Regions from separate parts of the Mesorhizobium sp. M7D.F.Ca.US.004.01.2.1 genome, predicted to be linked through region 2. Evidence: predicted binding sites of a transcription regulator. Region 2 holds the regulator's gene; each other region holds the start of a gene.

Region 1 (9,771 bases), on a different contig from region 2:
CTGTTATCTCTCCTGTAGGTTCCGGCCCCGCGCCGGCAGCGTTGTCGATTTTGACAGGTGCCCTTGACGTGGGCTGGCGATCCCAACCGCTCTCAATATCCCGGGAATGCGGGCTCGAGCGGTCCGGCGGATGCGGCAATCTTTCGGCTGAAGGCAACGCTGGTCGAGGTGATGGCCTCGGAGATTTCCTGGCCATTGCTGTCGGCGCCATAGACGAGACGCACGGCTTCGCGGTTGAGTTCTTCCGGCGGGCCGTCGAAGACGACCTTGCCGGCGGCCATGCCGATGATGCGGTTGCAATAGGTGCGGGCGGTGTCCAGCGTGTGCAGATTGGTGACGACGGTGATGCCTTCGCGCAAATTGATGTCCTGCAGCGAATCCATCACCACCTTGGCGTTGAGCGGGTCGAGCGATGCGATTGGCTCGTCGGCGAGGATCACTCTGGGCTGCTGCATCATGGCGCGGGCAATGGCGACGCGCTGCTGCTGGCCGCCAGACAAGGTGCCTGCGGGCTGCAGTGCGGTGCGGGCGATGTCGAGCCGCTCGAGTGCCGCGACCGCTTCGGCGCATTCGGCGCGAGAGAACATGCCGAACAGGTTGGTGATGGTCGAACGGTGGTTCAGCTTGCCGAGCAGCACATTGGTCAGCACGTCGAGGCGCGGCACCAGGTTGAACTGCTGGAAGATCATGGCGCAGTCACGCTGCCAGCGCCGCAGCGGCGAGCCGCGCAACTGGGAGACCTCGGCGCCGTCAAAAAAAATCGACCCCTGGCTGGGATCGATGAGACGGTTGATCATGCGAAGAAGGGTTGATTTGCCGGCGCCGGAACGGCCGATAATGCCGACCATCTGACCCTGCGGGATCGCGATGTTGATGTCGTTGACGGCAGTGTTCTTGCCAAATCGTCGGGTGACACCGCGAATTTCGAGCGTGGCAGAGGTTGCTGGCATGGGGGCAGGTTCCAGTCCGGACCATTGATCGTCAGGCTCTCGCCTAACGCAGCCACATGAACCTGCCGTGTCGCGATGATGTCAGTTTTGTTACGGTCCACAGGTGTGGAGTTTCGGCCGGCCCAGGACCAGCAGTTCCTCGAAGTGCTCCATGTCCCTGAAGCTGCAGAAGGCGGGGGCCTTGATTTCGACTACGGGAGCCTGCTGCTCGAAAAGTACCAGGCAATCGTCGAACAGGTCCTGCCATGCGGCGGCCCGATCATCCGCAAGACGCTGGATCTGATAGGCGAAGGTGATGTGGAAGACGTAAGCGTTGTGATCGGGATGCCGGTAACCGAACGGCACGGCCAGTGCGTCGCGCCATTGACGCATGATGCGCAAATCGTCGTCCGTCGCGCCGGCAACGGTGAGGCCGGTCGGCAGAACTTCGACCACCTTGATGTTGAATGGGCCGAAGCCCTCGAAGCCCCTCAGCCGCTCCAGATAGAGGCGGGTCATGGCGTCGATGCTGGTGTCGAGCGGCACGTCCTGCGGCCAGTAGGGCAGTCGCCGGCGATATTCGATGATGCCCTGGAACAGCGTCATGTGCAGGCTGGAGACGGGCGTGAAGGCGAGCCGGTCGGCGTCTTGCATTGCCAGCATGCGGTCGCGCACCGCAAGTACCACAGCCTCTGACGGTGAACCGGTGACGAGATGACTGACGACCGTGTTGCCGGGCTCGATCAGGAAATTGCCTGACGTGTCGTAGCGCGTGCCGAGATGAACCGGCGGCTTCGGATTTGAGCCGGCAAAGAATGCGGCGAGCGAGGGTTTGATGGAAACGGACATTGCGATCTCCAGCGAAAGGCCGCGTCCTGCCCGGGCGATGTGTCAGGGATATGAAACAGGCTCGCTCATGACGATGATGTGATCGCCTTTTCCTGGCATTGCTCTATCCGCCGTATTTCTCCAGGAAAGCCTCGGCCGACAGTTCTCGGAAATCATCGAGCGAGGCGCGCAGCCTTGCATGGTCCCAGTCCCACCAGGCGAGCGCCTGATAGCGTTCGGCCGTGCGGCGATCGAAGCGCTCTCGGATCGGTTTTGCTGGCACGCCGGCGACGATGGTGTAGGGGGCGACGTCCTTGGAGACAACCGCACCGGCGCCGACCGCGGCGCCATCGCCGACAGTGACGCCGGGCAGGATGGTCGAGCCGTGACCGAGCCAGGTGTCATGGCCGATGGTGACCCGCCTGGCGCGGCGCTGGGCGAAGAACTCGCTCTCGTGCTCTGCGTCGTCCCAATAATCCGAGGCGCGATAGGTGAAATGGTGCAGCGTCGGCCGCCAGGTCGGATGATTGGTGGCGTTGATGCGTACGCTTGCTGCAATGTTGGAAAACTTGCCGATCGTGGCGCACCAGACGGCGCAATCCTGCATCATGTAGGAATAGTCGCCGAGCTCGCTTTCCGACACCCGGCTGCGGTCGGCGATCTCGGTCCAGCGGCCGAGCGTCGAGTTCTGCACCTCCGCCGTCGGATGGACCAGCGGCGTCTCTGAAAGCTTCCTGGTCATGCGGCGATTTTTCCGGGAGCGAAAGCGGTGACGTCGATGATGCGGTCGGCAACCGCCTCGCGCACGTCGTGGTCATGGAAGATGCCGAGCAGGGCGACATCAGCCGCCTTCTTGGCGGCGATGAGTTCGATCACGACATCGCGGTTCCTGGCATCGAGCGAAGCGGTCGGCTCGTCGAGCAGCAGGATCGGATGCTCGGTGATGAAGCCGCGTGCGATGTTGACGCGCTGCTGCTCGCCGCCGGAGAAGGTCGCAGGCGGCAATGCCCAGAGTTTCTCCGGCAGGTTGAGCTGCGCCAGCAAGGCGCGTGCCTTGCCGCGGGCAATCTCGCGATCCTCGCCGCGCTCGACCAGGGGTTCGGCAACGACATCGAGCGCCGAAACGCGCGGAACGGTGCGCAGGAACTGGCTGACGTAGCCGATCGTTTGCCGGCGTATGGCCAGCACGGTGCGCGGGCTGGCCGTGGCGAGGTCGATCAGCCCGTCATCGTGCGTGACGATGATCTGGCCTTCGTCGACGGCGTAGTTGCCGTAGAGCATCTTCAAGATCGAGCTCTTGCCGGCACCGGAGGGGCCGCCAAGCACGGTGCATTCGCCAGCCCTGATCGAGAACGAGACACCGGCGACAACAGGCAATTTGATGCCGTCGCGCAGATGCATGGTGAAGCTCTTGGCGACGTCGGAGACAACGAGCGGCGTCGGCATGGTTACACCTGCAAAATGGAGGAGACGAGGAGCTGGGTGTAAGGCGCGCGCGGGTCGTCGAGTACGCGGTCGGTGAGGCCGCTTTCAACGACGCGGCCGTCCTTCATCACCATCATGCGTTGCGACAGAAGTCGCGCCACGGCAAGGTCGTGGGTGACGACGATCGCCGCGAGACCAAGATCGGTGACCAGGCCGCGTAGCAGGTCGAGTAGTCGCGCCTGTACCGAGACGTCGAGGCCGCCGGTCGGTTCGTCCATGAACACCAGGCGCGGGCCGGTGACGAGGTTGCGGGCGATCTGCAGGCGCTGACGCATGCCGCCGGAAAAGGCGCGCGGCTCGTCGTCGATGCGGTCCTCGTCGATCTCGACGCGCGACAGCCAGTCGACGGCGGTGGCGCGGATCTTGCCGTAGTGGCGATCGCCGACCGCCATCAGCCGCTCGCCGACATTGGCGCCAGCCGACACCGTCATGCGCAGGCCGTCGGCAGGGTTCTGATGAACAAAACCCCAGTCGGTGCGCATCAGGAAGCGGCGCTCTGCCTCGCTCATGCGGTAGAGCTCGCGGAACTGGCCGTCGCGCATGCGGTAGCTGGCGGTGCCGGAGCTCGGCAGCAGCCGCGTCGACAGGCAGTTGAGCAACGTCGTCTTGCCGGAGCCGGACTCGCCGACGACTGCCAGGACTTCGCCCGGCCACAGGTCGAAGGAGACGTTGTCGCAGCCAACGCGCGAGCCATAGAATTTGGAGAGCGCCGAGACGCGCAGTAGCGGTTCGTCGGTCATTGCGTCGGCTCCATGTTTCCTGGGGCGAGATGGGTTTCGGGGGCAAGGTGGCCGCGATGGCCGTCCGCCCGTCGCTTTTCGCAATGGTCGGTGTCGGAGCAGACGAACATGTGGCCGCCATGGTCGTCGAGGATGACCTCGTCGAGATAAACGTTCTCGGTCGCGCACAGCGCGCAGGGCTGGTCGAAGGTCTGCACTTCGAACGGATGGTCCTCGAAGTCGAGGCTGACTACTTCGGTGAAGGGCGGCACCGCGTAGATGCGCTTTTCACGCCCGGCGCCGAACAGCTGCAGCGCCGGTGAGCGGTGCATTTTTGGATTGTCGAATTTCGGCGTCGGCGACGGGTCCATCACATAGCGGCCCTCGACCTTGACCGGATAGGCATAGGTGGTGGCGATGCGGCCGTGCTTGGCGATGTCCTCGTAGAGTTTGACATGCATGAGGCCGTATTCTTCCAGCGCATGCATCTTGCGCGTCTCGGTCTCGCGCGGTTCGAGGAAGCGCAAGGGTTCGGGGATCGGCACCTGGTAGACAAGCACCTGGCCCGCTGTCAGCGGATGCTCGGGGATGCGGTGGCGCGTTTGGATGATGGTGGCGCTGGCAGTGTCGGTCGTCACCGCGACATTGGCGACCTTCTTGAAGAAGGCGCGGATCGAGACCGCATTGGTGGTGTCGTCGGCGCCCTGGTCGATGACCTTCAGCACATCGTCGGGGCCGATGATCGAGGCGGTGACCTGGACGCCGCCGGTGCCCCAGCCATAGGGCATCGGCATTTCGCGCGAGGCGAACGGCACCTGATAGCCGGGGATCGCGATGCCCTTAAGGATCGCCCGGCGGATCATCCGCTTGGTCTGCTCGTCGAGATAGGCGAAGTTGTAGGTGGCGATGTCTGTCGGTTGAGCGGTCATTCCGCGGCCTCTCTTTTCTCTTCTACCTTCGCCGGGTTTTCGCGTGCCTCATATTCGGCGCGCATGCGGCGCACGAGGTCGAGCTCGGCCTGGAAGTCGACATAGTGCGGCAGCTTCAGATGCTCGACGAAGCCGGTCGCCTGGACATTGTCGGAATGCGAGATGACGAACTCCTCGTCCTGGGCAGCCGCGACGACATCTTCGCCGAGTTCCGAGGCGCGCAACGCGCGGTCGCAGAGCGCCATGGCCATCGCCTTGCGCTCGCTCTGGCCGAAGACCAGGCCGTAGCCGCGGGTGAATTGCGGCGGCGCCTTGGCCGACCCTTTGAACTGGTTGACCATCTGGCACTCGGTGACCCGCACAGTGCCGAGCGGCACCGCGAAGGGCAGTTCCGGCACGTCGAGCTCCAGCTCGACCTCGCCGATGCGGATCTCGCCGACGAAGGGATGGTTGCGGGCATAGCCACGCTGCGTGGAATAGCCGAGCGCCAGCAGGAACCCTTCATCGCCGCGCGACAGTGCCTGCAGGCGGATGTCGCGTGCCATCGGGAATTCCAGCGGCTCGCGGGTGATGTCGCCGGGGACATGGTCTTGCGGCATGTCGCCATCCGGCTCGATCAGGCCTTCGCGGGCAAGGATCGCCGAGACGCGAGGCATGGCTTGCGCCTCGGTTTCACGCCGCAGCGGTTCGGCAACGTCAGCGCCGGCGGCAAGCTCGGGATCGAGCAGCCTGTGCGTGTAGTCGAAAGTGGGCCCGAGCAACTGGCCGCCGGGCAGGTCCTTGTAGGTCGCCGACACGCGCCGCTCGACCAGCATGTTGGCGGTGTCGATGGGCTTGGAGTAGCCGAAGCGCGGCAGCGTTGTGCGGTAGGCGCGGACCAGGAAGATCGCTTCGATCATGTCGCCGCGTGCCTGGACGATTGCCAATGCGGCCAGTTCACGATCGTAGAGCGAGCCCTCGCTCATCACCCGGTCGACGCCGAGCGCCAGTTGCTCGACGATCTGGTCGAGACGAAGGGCCGGCACCGAACGGTCGCCGCGCCGGCGATCGGCCAGCAGGCTGTGGGCATTGGCAATGGCCGCTTCGCCACCTTTTACCGCAACATACATCTTACACCTCCATCGTCTTGATGCGCGTCGTGCGCGGCAAGCAAGCAATGCCATCAGCGGTGGCGAGGATGATGTCGACGCCGCGCGGAAAACGCTTGATATTCTGCTTCCACTGCTCGACGAAATGGCGTGGCATCTGCGCCGGCGCGATCGTGGCGCTGGTTTCGATGCCGGGACCTTCGAGCAACAGCGGCGTGCCGGAGACGAGATCGCTGACGTGCAGGATCAGCGTGGTCGAACGGTCGGGATAGTCCTGCGTGCCCTGCGAAAAGCCGTCCAGCGACATCATCTCGGCTGGCGTGGCGATCAACGCGAAATGCGCATCGGCCGGCGTGTTGGCCAATGGCGCGCCGGTGTGGAAACCAAGCCAGGATTTGATGGCGGCGGAGGCCTGCAAAGTCGGGTCGAGCCACAGCGGCGTGTCGTTGTCGCAAAGCGCCAGCGCTATGGCGCCGGCGCTTGCCGAGAGTGGCGCCGGCGGGCGAGCGAAGGCCGGCAGCGGCTGTACACTGCCCGGCCGTGCCATCGCGTCCATGACCGCTCGGAACACGGTCTGGGCATTGAAGACCGGATCGGCGAAACCGCCTTCGATCGATTGCGCTGCAATGTCCATCAGTCTTCTCCGCGAACCATGGTGAAGAAATCCACCTTCGTTGCCGCCGTCTCGGCGCGGCGGCGTTCATGCGCCGTGGTCAGAGCCGACCGCAGAGGCGCTATCAGATTGGTCTCGATCTCATTGCGGCGGGCAGGGTCCTGCCACAGCGCGTCGGCGATGGCCGCCAGCCTTGCCTTTTGCTTGTCGCGGCCAAGCGCATAGCAATGGCCGACCTGTCCGGACGGCAGCCGGACCGTGGCGCGGGTGACGGTCGCCTCACCGACATTGAAGGGCGCGCCGCCGCCGCCGATGCGGCCGCGCAGGGTGACCAGGCCGGTCTCGGGGCCGCGCAGCAGTTCAGCGTCCGAAGGCAGTCCGGCCTCGTTCCAGAGCCGCACGATGTCATCGCCGCTGGATTGCGCCAGCGTTGCCATGGCGGCCTTGCGCTCGGCCTGGTCGCGGGCTTCCTGTCCTCGCATCAGCAACATTCCTCTTTCCTAAATTTGTCTATTGATATAGACAACTATACAAATTATACCTATTATCTAGCGCGAGTCCATGACGGGTGGATGACAGGGCTAAAAGGCTGGGGGCAATCAATGGTCGGGCGGCTGGCAGCGGACAGTATCGAGCGGCGCAGCGGCGTTTCGCTTTGGCGGCAGATCGCCGACAAGATCCTGCAGGCGATCGCCATCGGCGATTTCACGGAAAATGCCGCGCTGCCGCCGGAGGTGGCACTGGCCGAGCGCTATGGCGTCAACCGCCACACGGTGCGCAGCGCCATAGCAGCACTTGTGCAGGAAGGCGTGCTGCGGGCCGAGCAGGGACGCGGCACCTTTGTGCTGTCGCGCAAGCGGCTGTCCTATCCGATCGGCGCGCGCACGCGTTTTTCGACGGGCTTGCAGGGGCAAACGTCGGAACGGCATATCGTCCTGCTCGCCTCGTCGGTCGAGCCGGCCAGCCAGCGCGTCGCCGAGGGCCTTGGCCTTGCCAGGGGAGCTGAGGTGATCCGTCTGGAAACGCGCGGCGAAGCCGATGGACGGCCGGTGTCGCGCGCCGCCGGCTGGTTCGATGCCAGTCGCTTTGCCGGAATCGATGCCGCGATGGCTGAGACCGGCTCGATCACCGCGTCGCTGGCGCGTTTCGGCATCGACGATTATCTCAGGCAATCGACCGTGCTGTCGGCGCGCCATGCCGATGCGGCGGACCTTGCCGATCTCGACCTGCAGCCGGGCGCCATCGTGCTGGTCACGGTCGCCGTCAACGTCACGCCGGACGGCCAGCCGATCCAGTTTTCCGAGTCGCGCTTCCCGGCCGAGCGGGTCGAGCTCAAGCTGTCTGCGCTCTGAGCCGCCGCCGGTAGCCTATCCGACCTCGATCACAGCCTTGATCAGGCCGGATTTTTCGTGTGCCCAGCGAGCGAGATCGGACGGCGTTTCGGCAAGCGATGTTCGGTGGGTGACGAGCTTGGCCAGCGGCACGGCGCCGTTGCGGATCGAGGCGGCGACGTGGTCGAAGTCGGCGCGCAAGGCGTTGCGGCTGCCGATCAGCGTCATCTCGCGTTTGTGGAATTCCGGATCGGAAAAGCTGATGTCGTCCTTGACTACGGAGACCAGCACCAGCGTTCCGCCATGCGCGACATGGGCGAAGGCCGACTGCACCGACTGGGTGTTGCCGGTGGCGTCGAAGACCACATCGAAGCCTTCGCCTGATGTCGCCTCCCTGACCAGATCGGGCGCCGCGCCGCGCGAGCCGTCGAGGGTCTGGAAACCAAGCTCATTCGCGGCGAAGGCGAGCCTTTCACTGCTCATGTCGAGCAGCGTCACGTCGAGCTCGGCGATGCGGGCGAAGATGGCGGTGCCGAGTCCGATCGGGCCGGCGCCGATGACCAGCGTGCGGGCGCCGGGTTCGGCACATGAGCGCCGCACGGCATGCGCACCAATCGCCAGGAACTCGACGGCGGCGGCGTCGGCCAGAGACAGGCCGTTTGCCGGATAGAGATTTTGCGCCGGCACCAGGATGCGTTCGCACATGGCGCCGTCGCGATGCACGCCGAGCACCTCGATCCTGACGCAGCAATTCGGCTTGCCGTGCCGGCAGGCGATGCATTTTCCGCAGGAAAGATAGGGGTTGATGACGACCGGCTCGCCAACGGCCAGTTCGACGCCTTCGCCGGTCTCCACCACGGTACCCGATACTTCATGGCCCATGATGCGGGGATAGGCGAGGAACGGGTGCTTGCCTTCGAAGATGTGGTAGTCGGTGCCGCAGATCCCGACATGGCTGACCGCCACCAGTGCCCAGCCGGCAGGCGGTGCAGCGGGCGCGGGGTGGTCTTCCAGGACAAGGTCGCCGGGCGAGCGGCAGACGACGGCTTTCATGCGCAATTCCAGTGTTCAAAAAGGGCGCCGGCCTGTTGTTTGAGCGGACCGGCGCATCGGTTCAGGGACGATTCACTTGCCGCGGCGGCGCAGCCCGTCGAAGTAGACGATGATGATGATCAGCGCGCCGGTGATGATACGCTGCCAGAACGAGTTGACGTTGAGCAGGTTGGCGCCGTTGTTGATGGTGGCCAGGATGAAGGCGCCAAGCAACGGTCCGTGCACCGAGCCGACGGCGCCGAACAGCGAGGTGCCGCCGATGACCGACGAGGCGATCGCCTGCAACTCCCAGCCCTCGGCCTGGGTCGGATTGCCGATGCCGATGCGGGCGGCCAGCAACACGCCGACGAAGGCCGCGCACAGGCCCGACAGCGTGTAGGCCATGTAGATGGTGCGCTGGACGTTGACGCCGGACAGGCGCGACGCCTCGGCGTTGGAGCCGACCGAAAACAGATACCGGCCCCAGCGGCTGTGATGCAGGAAGACATAGGCCGGAATGCCGACCAGGATCACCATCCAGAACAAATTGGGGATGCCGATAAAGGAATTGCGCGAGAACGCGGTGAAGGTGTCGCTGTTGATGTTGATCGAATTGCCGTTGGTCATCAAAAGGCCGATACCGCGCAGCGAGGTCAGCGTCGCCAGCGTGATGATGAAGGGCGGCAGGCCCATCTTGACGATGCCGAAGCCGTGGAACATGCCGATGGCAACACCGACCAGCAGCGTCACCAGAATGGCAAGCCAGATGGGGAAACCGGCATTGATCATCATGGCGACAACGACGGTGGCGAAGCCG
Region 2 (9,771 bases):
AACGCCAGCGGCCTCAGCCTCTCCGGTGGTCAGCAGCAGCGGCTCTGCATCGCCCGCACCGTGGCGGTGAAGCCGGAAGTCATCCTGCTCGATGAGCCGGCCTCGGCGCTTGACCCGCTGTCGACCGCCAAGATCGAGGAGCTGATCGACGAGTTGCAAGCCGACTACACGATCGTCATCGTCACCCACAACATGCAGCAGGCGGCGCGCGTGTCGAAGCAGACGGCCTTCATGTATCTGGGCGAACTGGTCGAGTTCGACCGCACCGAGAAGATCTTCACGTCGCCCCGCGAGAAGCGCACGCAGGACTACATCACCGGCCGCTTCGGCTGAGTTCAGGCATACGAGGGACAAGATCATGGGCGAACACACAGTCGCTTCTTTCGACGAGGATCTCGGACAAATCAGCAGGCTCATCAGCGATATGGGCGATCTCGCCGGCTCGATGGTCGGTGGTGCCACCAAGGCGCTTTTGAATTCCGATAACGCCCTCGCACAGCGCGTCGTCTCCGACGATGCGATCATGGACGCGCGCCAGCGCGAGCTCGACGACCGCGCCATCACGTTGATCGCCAAGCGGCAGCCGATGGCCGACGATCTACGCCATGTCGTCGGTTCGATCCGCATGGCCGGCGATCTCGAACGCATCGGCGACCTTGCCAAGAACATCGCCAAGCGCGTCGGCACCGTCGGCCTCAGCGTCACACCGCGTGACCTGTCGCATTCCATCGACGCAATGGCTCAGCTGGTGCTGATCCAGGTGCAGGGCGTGATCGAGGAGTATGCGGCGCGCGACGCCGCGGCCCTGGCGAAACTGCGCGCCGCCGACGAGCGCATCGACGTCAAATACACCTCGGTGTTCCGCGAACTGCTGACCTACATGATGGAAGACCCGCGCAACATCACTGCCTGCACGCATCTGTTGTTCTGCGCCAAGAACCTCGAGCGCATCGGCGACCATGTGACCAACATCGCTGAAAATGCCTATTATGTTTTGACCGGCACGCAGTTGCCCGCCAATCGCCCGAAGCAGGACGAGACGGCAATGTCCGCGCCGGCGGCATGACGACAGGGGTGACCAGTCGATGATCGCGCCACGCATCATGGTGGTGGAGGATGAGGAGCCGCTAGGCGTGCTGCTCCGCTACAATCTGGAATCCGAGGGTTACCAGGTCGAGGTGGTGACGCGCGGCGACGAGGCCGAGATCCGGCTGCAGGAGAACGTTCCCGACCTTCTGGTGCTCGACTGGATGGTGCCTGCGGTTTCGGGTATCGAACTCTGTCGTCGGCTAAGAATGCGTCCCGAGACCGAGCGGCTGCCAATCATCATGCTGACCGCGCGCGGCGAGGAAAGCGACCGCGTGCGTGGCCTGTCGACCGGCGCCGACGACTATCTGGTCAAGCCGTTCTCGACGCCGGAATTCATGGCCAGGGTTAAGGCGCTGCTGCGCCGCGCCAAGCCGGAAGTGCTGTCCAGCGTGCTGAAGGTCGGCGACATCGTGCTCGATCGTGAGTCGCACCGGGTCTATCGCAAGAAGAGCGAGATCCGGTTAGGGCCGACCGAGTTCCGCCTGCTCGAGTTCATGATGCGCCATCCCGGCCGCGTCTTCTCGCGCAGCCAGCTGCTCGACAATGTCTGGGGCGAGACGATCTACATCGACGAGCGCACGGTCGACGTGCATGTCGGCCGCCTGCGCAAGGCGGTCAACAACGGCCGCATGCCGGACGTCATCCGCACCATTCGTGGGGCGGGCTACGCGATCCGCGAGGATTGAACTCGCCCGTCTGAATTCACGCCACGTTTTTGCCTGCGACGCTTCCTCTCGCCTGCGCGCCCGGCGCGAAAATCTCCTGGTCGACGAAGGTCAGCGCGCGCATGGCGCAGCCTTCGCGGATCAGCGGCAGTTCGTTCGGCTCGGTGTCGAAGGAAATCGATTTCGAGTGCTGGCCGCCGGCGGTCTGGGCAATCGCCTCGCGCAATGCCGGCTCGATCAGGTCGAAGGCAGCGGCGCTGACGCCGACCATGGCGACGGGCGCCGGATCGATCAGCGCGAACAAGCTGCCGAGACCGTAGCCGAGCGCTTCGCCGGCCTTGCGATAGGCCTCGCGCTCGGGGCCATCCCTTTCGCGGGCCGCGGTCGCCAGGGCGCGCATGTCGGCGTCGCTGACATCGGCGACGGGTTCTGCGTCCTCGCCCAGCTGCCTGGCGTTGCGCCAGATGGCGTAGTTGCCGGCATAGGCCTCGACGCAGCCGCGCCGCCCGCAGCGGCAGAGCGCACCTTTCGGCTGATGGATCATGTGGCCGAACTCGCCGCCCGAGGAATGGGTGCCGGTGAAGAGCTCGCCCTTCAGCACCAGGCCCATGCCGATGCCATGCGACAAAAGGATGGCGATGAAATCGTCGCGGTAGCGATCAGGATCGCGCCAGCGTAGCGCTATCGCCATCATGTTGCAGTCATTCTCCATGGTGGCGGGGATGCCGAACTCGTCCTCGAGTATGTCGGCGAAGGCGATGTCGGTGTGCGGCGTGATAGGCGACCACAGCATGGCGCGGGCGCGGGTGTCGGTGATGCCCTGGATTGCCAGCGCAATGCGGGCGATGCTGCGGACGTCGAGATCAGGGTCCTCGAGACGGCGCCGCACGATTGCCGTGCATTCGCCGATCAGCGCGTCCCGCGACATGGTCAGCGTGTCCAGCCGGCGCTGTTCCTCTGATATCACCTGGCCGGCATAGTCGATGACGGCGACGGAGAGAAAATTCAGCGACAGCACCACGGTCATCACCGCCGCCGCTTCCGGATTGAGGCTGAGGCCAACCTGCGGCCGGCCGCGTTTGAGCGAGCCGGCCTCGCTTGGTTTGCTTTCGGTCAGGATGCCTTCGCCGATCAGGTCGGAAGAGATCGCCGATATGGTCGAGTGGCTAAGGCCGGTTGTCGCTGCGATCTCGGTGCGGGACGGCTGTCCGGCGCGGCGCACGGCCGCAATCACCATCGCCCGGTTGCGCCGGCGCAAATCGTCGTGGCGGATTCCGACCGACATGTTTCTTCAAGTCCTCCCGGTCGCCGCGGTTCTCCGTGCCCCTCGAACGCTGTCGGCAACGCAGTCAAATACTGGCAGAAGCCGCCCACTCTGTCATTTATTTATTCCGGGGCCCGAAAAAAATTCGCGAGCACATCAAAATCCATCAGAATCGATGTTGACAGCGTTCGGGTGTTGGACCAGTATTTTTTCGAGGCTCGAAAAAATAGGGCCTCTGTGCCGGCCTTCGGGTCAGTTTGGTCGCGCCATACGCGGCGCAGGGAGGATATTATGAAAAGATTCACAGCCGCCATCCTGGCGGGTGTCGCCATGTCGCTGACGCTCGCGTCGGTCGCGCAGGCGAAGGACAAGGTCATCGGCGTTTCGTGGTCCAACTTCCAGGAAGAGCGCTGGAAGACCGACGAGGCCGCCATGAAGACGGCGATCGAGGCTGCCGGCGACAAGTACATCTCCGCCGATGCGCAGTCCAATCCCGGCAAGCAGCTTACCGATGTCGAAAGCCTGATCTCGCAGGGCGCCAATTCGCTGATCATCCTGGCGCAGGATGCCTCGGCCATCGGCCCAGCGGTGCAGAAGGCGCTGGACGAAGGCATTCCGGTCGTCGGCTATGACCGTCTGATCGAGAACAAGGACGTCTTCTACCTGACCTTCGACAACAAGGAAGTCGGCCGCATGCAGGCCCGCGAAGTGTTCAAGGTCAAGCCGGAAGGCAACTATGTCTTCATCAAGGGTTCGGGCGCCGATCCGAATGCCGACTTCCTGTTCTCGGGCTCGATGGAAGTGCTCAAGGAAGCCATCGACAGCGGCAAGATCAAGAATGTCGGCGAGGCCTATACGGACGGCTGGCTGCCCGCCAACGCCCAGAAGAACATGGAACAGTTCCTCACCGCCAACGACAACAAGGTCGACGCCGTGGTCGCGGCCAATGACGGCACCGCCGGCGGCGTCGTCGCGGCACTGACGGCGCAGGGCCTTGCCGGCACCGTGCCGGTCTCGGGTCAGGACGGCGACCACGCCGCGCTGAACCGCATCGCACTCGGCACGCAGACCGTGTCGGTGTGGAAGGACGCGCGCGAACTCGGCAAGAACGCCGCCGAGATCGCCTCGCAGCTCGCCGACGGCAAGAAGACGAGCGACATTGCCGGCGCCAAGGACTTCACGACACCGGGCGGCAACACCGTCAAGTCGCTGTTCCTGACCCCGGTTGCCATCACCAAGGACAATCTCAACGTCGTCATCGACGCCGGCTGGATCAAGAAGGACGAAGTCTGCGCGGGCGTCGCCGCCGGCACCGTCGCGGCCTGTAACTGATCTGGATCACGTCGAAATATCTGAACGCCGCGGCCCAAAAGCCGCGGCGTTTTCTCAAAAAGATTTGTATTTCCGCATCACGCGGATAGCTTCGGGAGCAATTCCAGGAAAAGTGCGTAGCGGTTTTCCGTCCGGAATTGCGTCAAAACAAAGAGATAGAACGGTTCGGCGTTTCCGGGAATCGGTGAACCGTTCTAGGCTGAGTTCCGGCATCCGCGTCAGACGGCCAGCCGGTGGGAGGAAATCATGACCGACACGACGTCCAACCCGCAGGCCGACACCGCGCGTGCGTCGGAGCTCGGCGTGGTCGCCCGGTTCCTGAAGGCGACCGAGATCGACACCCGCATGCTCGGCATGGTCGGCGCCCTGCTGATCATCTGGATCGGGTTGCATGTCATTTCCAGCCTGCGCCTCGGCGTCAATCCGCTCGATTTCGACAGCCGCACCTTTCTGACGCCGCGCAATCTCTGGAACCTGTCGGTACAGACATCGGCGGTCGCCATCATGGCCTGCGGCATGGTGCTGGTCATCGTCATGCGCAACATCGACCTGTCCGTCGGTTCCGCCGAGGGCCTGATCGGCATGGTGATGGGATTTGCCCAGGTGCATTTCCTGGTGCGGTTTGTCGGGCTCGAACTCGGCAATCCGTGGATCTGGGTTCTGGCGCTGGTCATCGGCCTGGCGCTCGGCCTGCTGATCGGGGCCTTTCAAGGCTTCGTCATCGCCTATCTCGAAGTGCCGGCGTTCATCGTCACGCTGGGCGGACTGCTGGTCTGGCGCGGTGCTGCCTGGTGGGTCACCAGCGGCCAGACGGTGGCACCGCTTGACGCCACCTTCCAGCTCATGGGCGGCGGGCCGTCGGGATCGATCGGCGCGACCTGGAGCTGGGTCGTTGGGATCGTGGCCTGCCTCGCCGTGGTGTTTGCGCTTTTCAACGGGCGGGTGCAGCGCAAGCGTTTCCGGTTTCCGCTGCGTCCGATCTGGGCCGAGACGCTGCTCGGCGTCGTCACCTGCGCCGTCATCATGGGTGCGGTCTGGCTCGCCAACTCCTATCCGTGGCCGATCGGCATCGTGAACCGGTATGCGGCCGCCAACAACATCACCGTGCCCGAAGGCGGCCTGTTCATCGCTCACGGCATCGCCATACCGGTGCTGATGGCGATCGCCGTCGGGCTGGTCATGACCTTCATCACCAACCGCACGCGTTTCGGCCGCTATGTCTTTGCCATCGGCGGCAATCCCGAGGCTGCCAATCTCGCCGGCATCAACACGCGCTGGATCACCATGAAGGTGTTCATGATCATGGGCGTGCTGGCGACGATCGCCGCCGCGATCTCCTCGGCCCGGCAGAATTCGGCGACCAACGTGCTTGGAACGCTAGACGAGCTGCTGGTCATTGCCGCCGCCGTCATTGGCGGCACGTCGCTCGCCGGTGGTTCGGGAACGATCATCGGCGCCATGCTCGGCGCGCTGCTGATGCAGTCGCTGCAGTCAGGCATGGTGCTGCTCGGCGTCGACTCGCCGCTGCAGAGCATTGTCGTCGGCGCCGTGCTGGTCATCGCCGTCTGGCTCGACACCGTCTATCGCAAGCGCGTCTAGGAGGCATGGCCATGACTGACAAGATTGCTCCTGCGGCCACAGCACTGATCGATATGCGCAACATCTCGATCGCGTTTGGCGGCATCCGCGCCGTCGACGACGCCTCGATCGATCTCTTCCCCGGCGAGGTCGTGGCGCTGCTCGGCCACAACGGCGCCGGCAAGTCGACGCTAATCAAGATCCTGTCCGGCGCCTACAAGCGCGATGGCGGGCAGATATTCGTCAATGGCGAGGAAGCGTCGATCTCCAACCCGCGCGACGCCAAGAAATACGGCATCGAGACGATCTACCAGACGCTGGCGCTGGCCGACAATGTCGATGCCGCCGCCAATCTGTTCCTCGGCCGCGAGCTGATGACCGCCTGGGGCACGCTCGACGACGTTGCCATGGAGGCGGAGGCGCGCAAGGTGATGGGGAGGCTCAATCCCCGCTTCCAGCGCTTCAAGGAGCCGGTGATCAAACTGTCGGGCGGCCAGCGGCAATCGGTGGCGATCGCGCGCGCCATCCTGTTCAATGCACGCATCCTGATCATGGACGAGCCGACGGCAGCGCTTGGTCCGCAGGAAACGGCGCAGGTCGGCGAGCTGGTCAAGCAGCTCAAGTCCGACGGCATCGGCATCTTCCTGATCAGCCACGATATCCACGACGTGTTCGAGCTTGCCGACCGGGTCTGCGTCATGAAGAACGGCCAGGTCGTCGGCACAGCCCGCACCACCGATGTGACCCAGGACGAGGTGCTCGGCATGATCATTCTGGGCAAATGCCCGCCCGGTGCCATTCCCGGACCGGGGGCGCTGAAGATCGCTGCCTGAGGTCAGACCAGGTCGCGGGTTGCCGGACTCGTGATATGCTAGCCGTCAGCATGGCTTGGCCTTGCCATTGTGTTGGCACGGCGACTTGCCCATAAAGGTCCCTATTCGCTCAGGGACCACATCATCCGTTGAAGAAGCTTTTTCCAATCGTCGCGTTCATCGCCGTTGCGCTGATCAGCATGACGATGGCGGGGTTTGCCTATTTCGCGACGCAAGAAGCCGCCCGCATCAAGTTCGAAGCGACGGCCGACGACGCGCTCAACCGAATCGAGAGCCGCATCGACCTGCATTTGTCGCTGTTGCGCTCGACGCAGGCCCTGTTCGACGCCCGCAACGGCGATATTTCCGGCAACGAGTTCAAGGCGTTCTTCAAAGCGCTCGATGCCGACAACAATTTTGCCGGCTTGCGCGGCATCGGCTATGTCAGGCTGGCGAAGGCTGGAGACGAGGCGGCGGTCGAACGCGATATGCTGCGCGACCATGGCGTCAACCATCCAATCTATCCTGACACCACGCAGCCTTGGCGCACCCCCATCGTGCTGTTCGAGCCGCTCGACCCGTCCAACCAGGGCAGCATCGGCTATGACATGTTCAGTGAACCGGTGCGGCGCGCGGCGATCGAAAAGGCGATGTCGGATGACCACCAGCACGCCAGCGGGCTGGTGCAACTGGGCCAGGACACAGGTGCCGCGCAGACGTTCACCGGCTTCCTCGTCTTCGTGCGGCTCAATGTCGAAACCGCACCCGATGTCATCAATGCGTCCAGGTCCTCCACGGCCGGTTTTCTCTATGCGGCTTTTCGGGCTCGCGACCTGTTCCAGACCGCGCTCAGCCGGTCGCCGCTGCTGCCGGTCAACACCGAAATTTACGATGGCGACGGCGCGGTGAACGGCGACAATCTGTTGTTCCGGTCGGAGACGCCACCGGCTTCGACCTTTGGGGACAGGCTGCTGGTCACCCGCAAGATAATGGTGGCCGGCCGGCCATGGACTGTCCTGTTCCGGCCGACGAGCGCCTTCTCGCAGCCGTCGTCGCGCGCCATTCCGGTTATGCTGGGGCTGTTCGGCCTGTTGCTGGCGGGCGCCATCGCGCTGGTGGCGCGGTATCAGGAGCGGGCCTATGAGGCGGCGTCGCGCTTGCACGAAACGACGGAAAAGAGCCTGCTCGAAAAAGACCTGATGCTGCAGGAGATGAAGCATCGCATCAAAAATTCGATCACCAGGGTGCTGGCGATCGCGCGCCAGACGGCATCGCGGGCCACCGACGTCAACGAGTTTTCCGCATCCTTCTCGGCCAGGCTGCAGGCGATGGCGGCATCCCAGGACATGCTGACGCGCTCGCGCTGGCAGAAGGCCGATCTTAGCGATCTCCTGCGCATCGAACTGGGTCAGGTGTTCGGCAAGGATCTGCCCGATGAGCTGTTGTCGGGGCCACAGGTGCTGCTCGACGAAACCACGACGCAAGCGCTCGGCCTCACCTTCCACGAACTGGCGACGAACGCGCTGAAATACGGCGAAGCCGGCAATTCGGCCAATACCCTGAAGGGCGACTGGGCGCTGAAGGTGGACTGGTCGCTCGAAGGGCGCGGGCGCGACAGGACGCTGGCTCTCAACTGGCGCGAAACCGGGCAGAAGAAACTCGAAGCACCCGCCAAGACCGGATTCGGCACCAAGCTGATCGATCTCAACGTCACGCGCGAATTGCGCGGCACGATCAAGCGTGATTTCCGGGCCAATGGGCTGAACGTGGAAATCAAAATCCCTCTGGCAAACTGACGGTGATCGTCAGGCGGCCAGGATCAAGCACTAAACAAATGAAAATCCGGAGGCCGGCGAACCGGTCTCCGGATCAGGTCTCGGTATCGCCGAACTAGTTGCAGCGCGCGGTGTAGATCCGGCCGCGATGATCGCGATACTGGCAATAGCCATTGCGCAGATTGCGCACCAGCAGGCCGGAACCGGCACCCACGGCCGCGCCGATCAGCGCGCCCTTGCCGCCGCCGACCAAGCCGCCGACACCGGCGCCGATCAAGCCGCCGCCAACCACGTCCTGCTCGGTAGAGGTGCAGCCACTGACCGCGACCACAGCAACCATGGCAATAAGCATCTTCCGCATAGAGTCACTCCTCACTTTGTGTCCTCACTTTAATAAGCTCCAACCGCCATTTAGCATGAAATGGCGCCCGTTGCCCGCTCGAATTTATTGTTGGCTAAGATAGTTTTTTTCGGGGCGCGCCGTGTTTGACGCAACGACGATATTTGAGATCTCCAAGGATGCGTCAAGACTGCCGTCCGGGCCGACCTTCCACACCACCTGGTCGTAGTCGTCTTCGAGCGCCGGGTCGACCGTAAGGCATTTGGCGACGATGTGTTCGGCCTGCCCCTGCACGTCGCCCATGGCGAACGGGCGTTCGGCGACACATTGGTCGGTGGTTTCGAAAACACTGACAGGGACTTGAAGCTCACGGCAATCGGCCATCGTGTTCGAGCAGCCGATGACCAGCAGCAATGCGGCGATGTGTTCCATGGCGAAAACGTCCTCTCGCCACAGTAACGGTCCACATTCCGCAAAGTTCCTGCACTGCAAGACCTGCCAGCGAATTAACATGGCCAGCGAAGCAACATGGATCGACCAAGGCCGCAGGTTGCGCGGAGGTCAGTAAGCCAGCTGGAAGAGGACGGCCGCGACGATCAGCGCGGCAAGACCCAGAACGCCAAGGCGCAACGAAGCGTGAGGAACAGGAGGCGGCGGCGGCGCGGATGCCTCGGAGTCTTCAAACTCGCCCATAGAGATCCGAGCGGCCTGTTCCAGTCTGTTCATGTCCGCAACCGTCAAGGCATTCCTCCCGCACCATGCTGCAAGTCCTGCTGCGGAAATGTTCGAAGATGCAACAGGTTCCAGCGGTATCTGGGAAATACAGCATCGGCTTTTATGGTGAACAGTCGGTTAAGGACTTGGCGCAGGTGCGGGTCGCTCAATCCGTCTCGAAATTGCCGTGCGGAACGACAAG
Region 3 (4,704 bases), on a different contig from region 2:
TGTTTCTCGCCCTGGTCTTCCATGGAGCCGGAAAAGTCGAAGCACAGTGCCGTCAGTGAAGGCTTGCGCAAGGCTTCCTGATAGAGATCGAGCGCCTTGCGGATCACCGCCGGCTCCGGCATGCGGATCGAGGTCACCAGTTTGCCCGGATCGAAATTCCAGTCGGGTTCGGCCGCGGCCTGGATCGCCGAGCCGCCAAGCGGCAGCCGCCGGCCGGTGTCGGCGATGCGTTTGCGCACCGCATCCGACTGCAGATAGGCGAGCAGGTCGGTGAAGAATTTTTCGACCTCCGGGCCGCGCCCATGGTCGATGAAGCCGAGCGGCGAATCGCCGACCGCGACGCCGTCGGCCGGATAGACGGCATAGAGCGGCTCCTTGCCCATCTGCTTCAGTTTGTCGTTGGTCTCCTTCAGCGTCGCCTCATAGTTCCACATGGCGTCATAGACGGTGCCCTTGCCGGCCGAGTCGACATAGAGGTCTGCCAGCCAGCCCGACGAGCCTGATGAGCGCTCGACGCCTTGCAGCAAAGCGCTCACCGTCTCACGCATATTCGGATTGTCGAGGTCGCCGGGCTCGATCACTTCCTTGCCGCCGAGTGCGCTGGAGAGCATGGCGAGATAAGCGCTGGCGCCGGAATTGGATTGCGTTGCCGAGGTCATCAGGAATTTGAGCTTGCCGTCCTTCACCGCGGCCAGAATGTCCTTCATGAAAACTGGCTTGCCGACCCAGCCGAGTTCGGCGGCCTTGGATTTGCGCACGCCCAAAATAACCGGCATCTGCGCGATCGAGGTTAAATTGCGCACCTTGCGACCGGAATCGAACAGGTCGACCCAGACACTCGAGGCCGGCCAGACCGCATCCTGGTCGAGCCCGGCAGGCCGCTGCAAGCCAAGGCCGATGTCGAGCGAGCCCTCATAGGCGAAGGTGCATGTGGCACCCTGCTTGTCGCAGAACTCCTGAACGATCGGCTGCAGTACAGTGTTTTCCGAGCCCGATACGATGGAGAATTTGACGTGGCTGGCGTTGCAGGCGGCCAGCAACATCGCGAAGGCCAGCAGCAGAACGGACGTCAGCGTCTTCGGCATGGCGGTTCCGATCAGGCCTGGGTCAGCGCTTTCTTCAGATCGATCGTCATCTGGTCCATCTGCTTTTCAGCATCGGCCCGCTTCTGGCGACCCTCCTGCTGGACCTTCAGCACGCCCTGCACGGTGTCGATGAGATCGCGGTTGGCCTGCGCCAGCGTCTCGACATCGACAATGCCGCGCTGCGCCTGTTCTTCGATCGAGATCGCCTGATCCTTCATCATCTTGGAGGTCTGCCGGATCATCTCATTGGTGGCGTCCGTCACCGTCTTTTGCAGTTCGAGCGCCGATTTCTGATTGGTCAGCCCAAGCAGGATGACCATTTTCTGCTTCCAGGCCGGCACGGTGAGCGCCGAGGTCGCCTGCAGGTTCTCGATCAGCGTCTCGTCGCCGGACTGGACGATGCGGATCTGCGGCAGTTGCTGGATGCCGAGCTGGCGCGCCTGCACCAGATAGAAGACGCGCTTTTCCAGACGATCCAGCGCCTGGACCGCATCCTGATAGGTCTGCGCCTCCAGCGTGCCGCCGACATCGCCGCTGGCCGAATCCGCCGCGGCCTTCAGCTTGGGCAATTCGTTGGTGCGATAGTCGTCGACGAATTTCTTGCCTGCCTGCACATAGGCGTCGAGCTTGAGGATCGAGTCCTTGGTCTGCTCATGCAGGTCGTCGAGCACGGCGATGTCGCGCCGCAGCGTATCCTTGTGGCGGTCGAGTTCGAGGCCGATGCGGTCGATCTGGCCGGCAACATCCTCGTATTTTTCCTTGAAGCGTTCGAGCCGCGCCTTGAAGGAGGAAAACAGATTGCCGAGAAACCCTTCGTCCTTCAGCGAAGCCGGATCGAGGTTCTTGGCCTTCATGATGATGTCGGTCAGCAGATTTCCGGTGTCGCCGAGATCGCGATTGCGAAGCTGACCCAGAATCTTGTCGGCATAGTCGCTGACAGCCTGCTGGGCACGGTCGCCATAGACCGAAATGCCGGCGCGATCCCTGACGTCGATCGTGCTTTCGATCCTGGCGATGTCGGACGGGTCGGCAACGATTGCCGGCAATGTCGAGGTGTCGTCGAGCAGAGTGATGCTGTTCTTGTCGGCCATGCAGACCTCCCCTCAAAATGAACAGTATCTCCATAGGCTGTGTGTGACAGGGATATGTCGGCATTGTGGATAAGGGAAGGGGCCGACCCGGCTCTGGGCGCAAAACATGCGGGTTTCAGCCTGAAAACGGGCAAGGTTTGCAGGGATTCGATCCGGTGGACAAGCTCATTCCGCCGGCTACTGTCCATCAGTCTTGTGCGACGGTGGCTGGCGCTGTCAGCCATTGCCTGACGATCGCCGCGTCGGCGCTGCCGAATTCATGACCCGATGCAACAATCCGGGCATCGATCTCGGCGCCATGCTGGCTGAGCAATGTCACCAGCGCCGGCGCGAAGGGCGCATAGGTGAGATCCGCGGCGCCGGCGATGATGAGCGCTCGCACCTTTGACAGATCCGTCGCCGGCACGTCATCGAGCACCGGCATCGGTCTCAGCAGCGCTGCGCGTTCGACGAGGCCCGGACGCAGCAGCATCAGGCTCGAAACCAGATTGGCGCCGTTCGAATAGCCGAGGAACATCGTGCGGGAGAGGTCGAGATGATGGCGTGCGGCCGCGTCAGCAACGAAACCCGCAAAGGCCTCGGTTTCGGTGCGGATGCTTGCCTGTTCGAAGCGCGTCGGCGTGATGCGCGCGAACCAGCGGAAACCATCCTCCTGGACGATGCGGCCGCGCACCGCGATCAGCACGGCATGCGGCGCGATCTCTCGTGCCAGCGGCACCAATGTGGTCTCGTCGACACCCGACCCATGCAGCAGGAAGAGGCATTCGTCGGTTGAATCCGCAGGGCTGTAAAGGCGGTAGCTGAAGGCGAGATCACGCAGCAGCGCACCATCTTGTGAGGTCCTTTCGGTCATGGCCTCATCCTTTTGATTCCATGATGATTCCCATCTGTTTGCCGGCTTCAAAACGCAATATTTTCAAGCTCCGCGAAAGTTGATTGAACCGGGCGCATTACAGTCCGTTTCTTCGCCGATACCATTGCTTCGGGAGGAATCGAAGCGGTGCGCCGGGGGTCGCATTGCCGGCATGAACAACCAGCTTTGAGGCCTTTTTGTCGATGACCACCCAGATTTCCCCAGACCGCGATTCGCGTGTCCCAGACCGCGATTCGCGCATCGCCGATCGCGACACGCGTATCGATGTGTTCCGCGCTCTCGCTCTGCTGACCATCTATGTCGACCACGTACCGGGTACCGCCTTCGAGTATCTGACGTACAAGAATTTCGGCTTTTCAGACGCGGCGGAAGTCTTCGTGCTGATCTCCGGCATCTCGGTCGCGCTCGCCTATGGCAAGAAATTCCAGCCTGGAAACCGGTTGTTGGCGACGTTGAAGATGTGGCGCCGCGCTGGTGTGCTCTATGCCGCCCACATCGTCACCACCATGGTGGTGATGGCGATCTTCTGCGCCGCGGCGGTGTTTGCCAGGCGACCGGAGCTTTTGACGATGATCAACCTCGAGCCGTTGATCAAGAATACGCCACAAGTGCTGATCGGCATCGTGACGCTCGGCCACCAGCTCGGCTATAACAACATCCTGCCGGTCTATGCCGTGCTGCTCCTGCTGGCGCCGGTCTTCCTGCTCTTCGTCAGCTACCGGCCATTGCCGGCGCTTGCCGCATCCGGCGCGCTGTGGCTGGTCGCTGGGATCTACCAGATTGCTCCGCCCAACTATCCCGAGCCTGGCTTCTGGTTTCTTAATCCACTGTCGTGGCAGTTCCTTTTCAATATCGGCCTGGCAGGCACGCTGCATGTGCGTCGCGGCGGTAGCATCCCGGTCAATCGCTGGCTGGTCGGCGCGGCTTTGGCCTACACCGCGACCGCTGTGGTCTGGGTGCATAGCCCGCTCTGGGGGCAGATCTCCTGGTTGGGTCTGCCTCCGGTGCTGACCGGCTTCGACAAGACGTTCCTGTCACTGCCAAGGCTGCTGCATATATTGGCGGTGAGCTACCTGATCGTGGCATTCCCCGCCATCTCGAACCTGTTTCGCACCGGGCGCGATCATCCGCTTGCCATATTGGGCAAACGATCGCTGCCGGTTTTCATTGCCGGCACTGTGCTCGCAATGGCGGCGCAGGTGCTGAAGCTGATCAATCCGGGCGGATTTGCCTATGACAGCCTGTTGATATCGGCCGGCATCGTCATGCAGTTCGCGGTCGCCTACTATCTCGAATGGCTTTCGGGCCTCGGCTGGTCCGGGAAAAGCAGGCCGGCTCACAATCCGGCACCGCCCGTCCATGCGTCCTTCGGCATGTCGTCGATGGCGACAAGAATGGGGCGTTGAGGCGTCAGGCGGCTCAGGCGGGCGAGGGGCCGGATGAGGCCCGCACCAGGAGTTCGACCGGCAGCGATTGCCGGCTGAACGAGCCGTCATTTTCAAGGATCGCCTTGACGGCAAGGCGGCCCATCTCGGCGATCGGCTGGACGATCGTGGTCAGCGGCGGGTTGGAAACCGCTCCTTCCGGAACACCGTCAAAGCCGACGATCGAAACGTCGCCCGGTACCGTGATGTCACGCTGCCGCAGCCAGTCC

The links. Region 2 encodes PhoB, which activates phosphate uptake and scavenging genes when phosphate is short. Its sites were predicted from a motif close to TGTCATNNANCTGTCAT; they were not measured.
Region 1: a site for PhoB is predicted at 7,153-7,169, ahead of phnF (phosphonate metabolism transcriptional regulator PhnF). Genes of this name have one in related genera too.
Region 3: a site for PhoB is predicted at 2,220-2,236, ahead of EN993_RS31105 (toxic anion resistance protein). Genes of this name have one in related genera too.

The regions. Positions count from the first base shown of each region.
Region 1 is NZ_RZRQ01000055.1:5,656-15,426, forward strand. Features, by position in the region: gene phnC (phosphonate ABC transporter ATP-binding protein) at 93-950, opposite strand; gene EN993_RS11040 (DUF1868 domain-containing protein) at 1,041-1,778, opposite strand; gene EN993_RS11045 (DapH/DapD/GlmU-related protein) at 1,882-2,499, opposite strand; gene phnL (phosphonate C-P lyase system protein PhnL) at 2,496-3,203, opposite strand; gene phnK (phosphonate C-P lyase system protein PhnK) at 3,206-3,982, opposite strand; gene EN993_RS11060 (alpha-D-ribose 1-methylphosphonate 5-phosphate C-P-lyase PhnJ) at 3,979-4,890, opposite strand; gene EN993_RS11065 (carbon-phosphorus lyase complex subunit PhnI) at 4,887-5,999, opposite strand; gene phnH (phosphonate C-P lyase system protein PhnH) at 6,001-6,612, opposite strand; gene phnG (phosphonate C-P lyase system protein PhnG) at 6,612-7,073, opposite strand; gene phnF (phosphonate metabolism transcriptional regulator PhnF) at 7,194-7,943, shown strand; gene EN993_RS11085 (zinc-binding alcohol dehydrogenase family protein) at 7,959-8,975, opposite strand; gene EN993_RS11090 (ABC transporter permease) at 9,048-9,771, opposite strand, start outside.
Region 2 is NZ_RZRQ01000012.1:32,404-42,174, reverse strand. Features, by position in the region: gene pstB (phosphate ABC transporter ATP-binding protein PstB) at 1-333, shown strand, start outside; gene phoU (phosphate signaling complex protein PhoU) at 359-1,066, shown strand; gene phoB (phosphate regulon transcriptional regulator PhoB) at 1,086-1,775, shown strand; gene EN993_RS04320 (ROK family protein) at 1,792-3,039, opposite strand; gene xylF (D-xylose ABC transporter substrate-binding protein) at 3,310-4,350, shown strand; gene EN993_RS04310 (sugar ABC transporter permease) at 4,597-5,949, shown strand; gene EN993_RS04305 (ATP-binding cassette domain-containing protein) at 5,961-6,761, shown strand; gene EN993_RS04300 (CHASE domain-containing protein) at 6,890-8,536, shown strand; gene EN993_RS04295 (YMGG-like glycine zipper-containing protein) at 8,631-8,876, opposite strand; gene EN993_RS04290 (hypothetical protein) at 8,961-9,287, opposite strand; gene EN993_RS04285 (hypothetical protein) at 9,417-9,596, opposite strand; gene EN993_RS04280 (sensor histidine kinase) at 9,736-9,771, opposite strand, start outside.
Region 3 is NZ_RZRQ01000387.1:102-4,805, reverse strand. Features, by position in the region: partial or broken gene EN993_RS31110 (substrate-binding domain-containing protein) at 1-1,043, opposite strand, end outside; gene EN993_RS31105 (toxic anion resistance protein) at 1,097-2,176, opposite strand; gene EN993_RS31100 (alpha/beta hydrolase) at 2,364-3,029, opposite strand; gene EN993_RS31095 (OpgC family protein) at 3,233-4,456, shown strand; partial or broken gene EN993_RS31090 (substrate-binding domain-containing protein) at 4,470-4,704, opposite strand, start outside.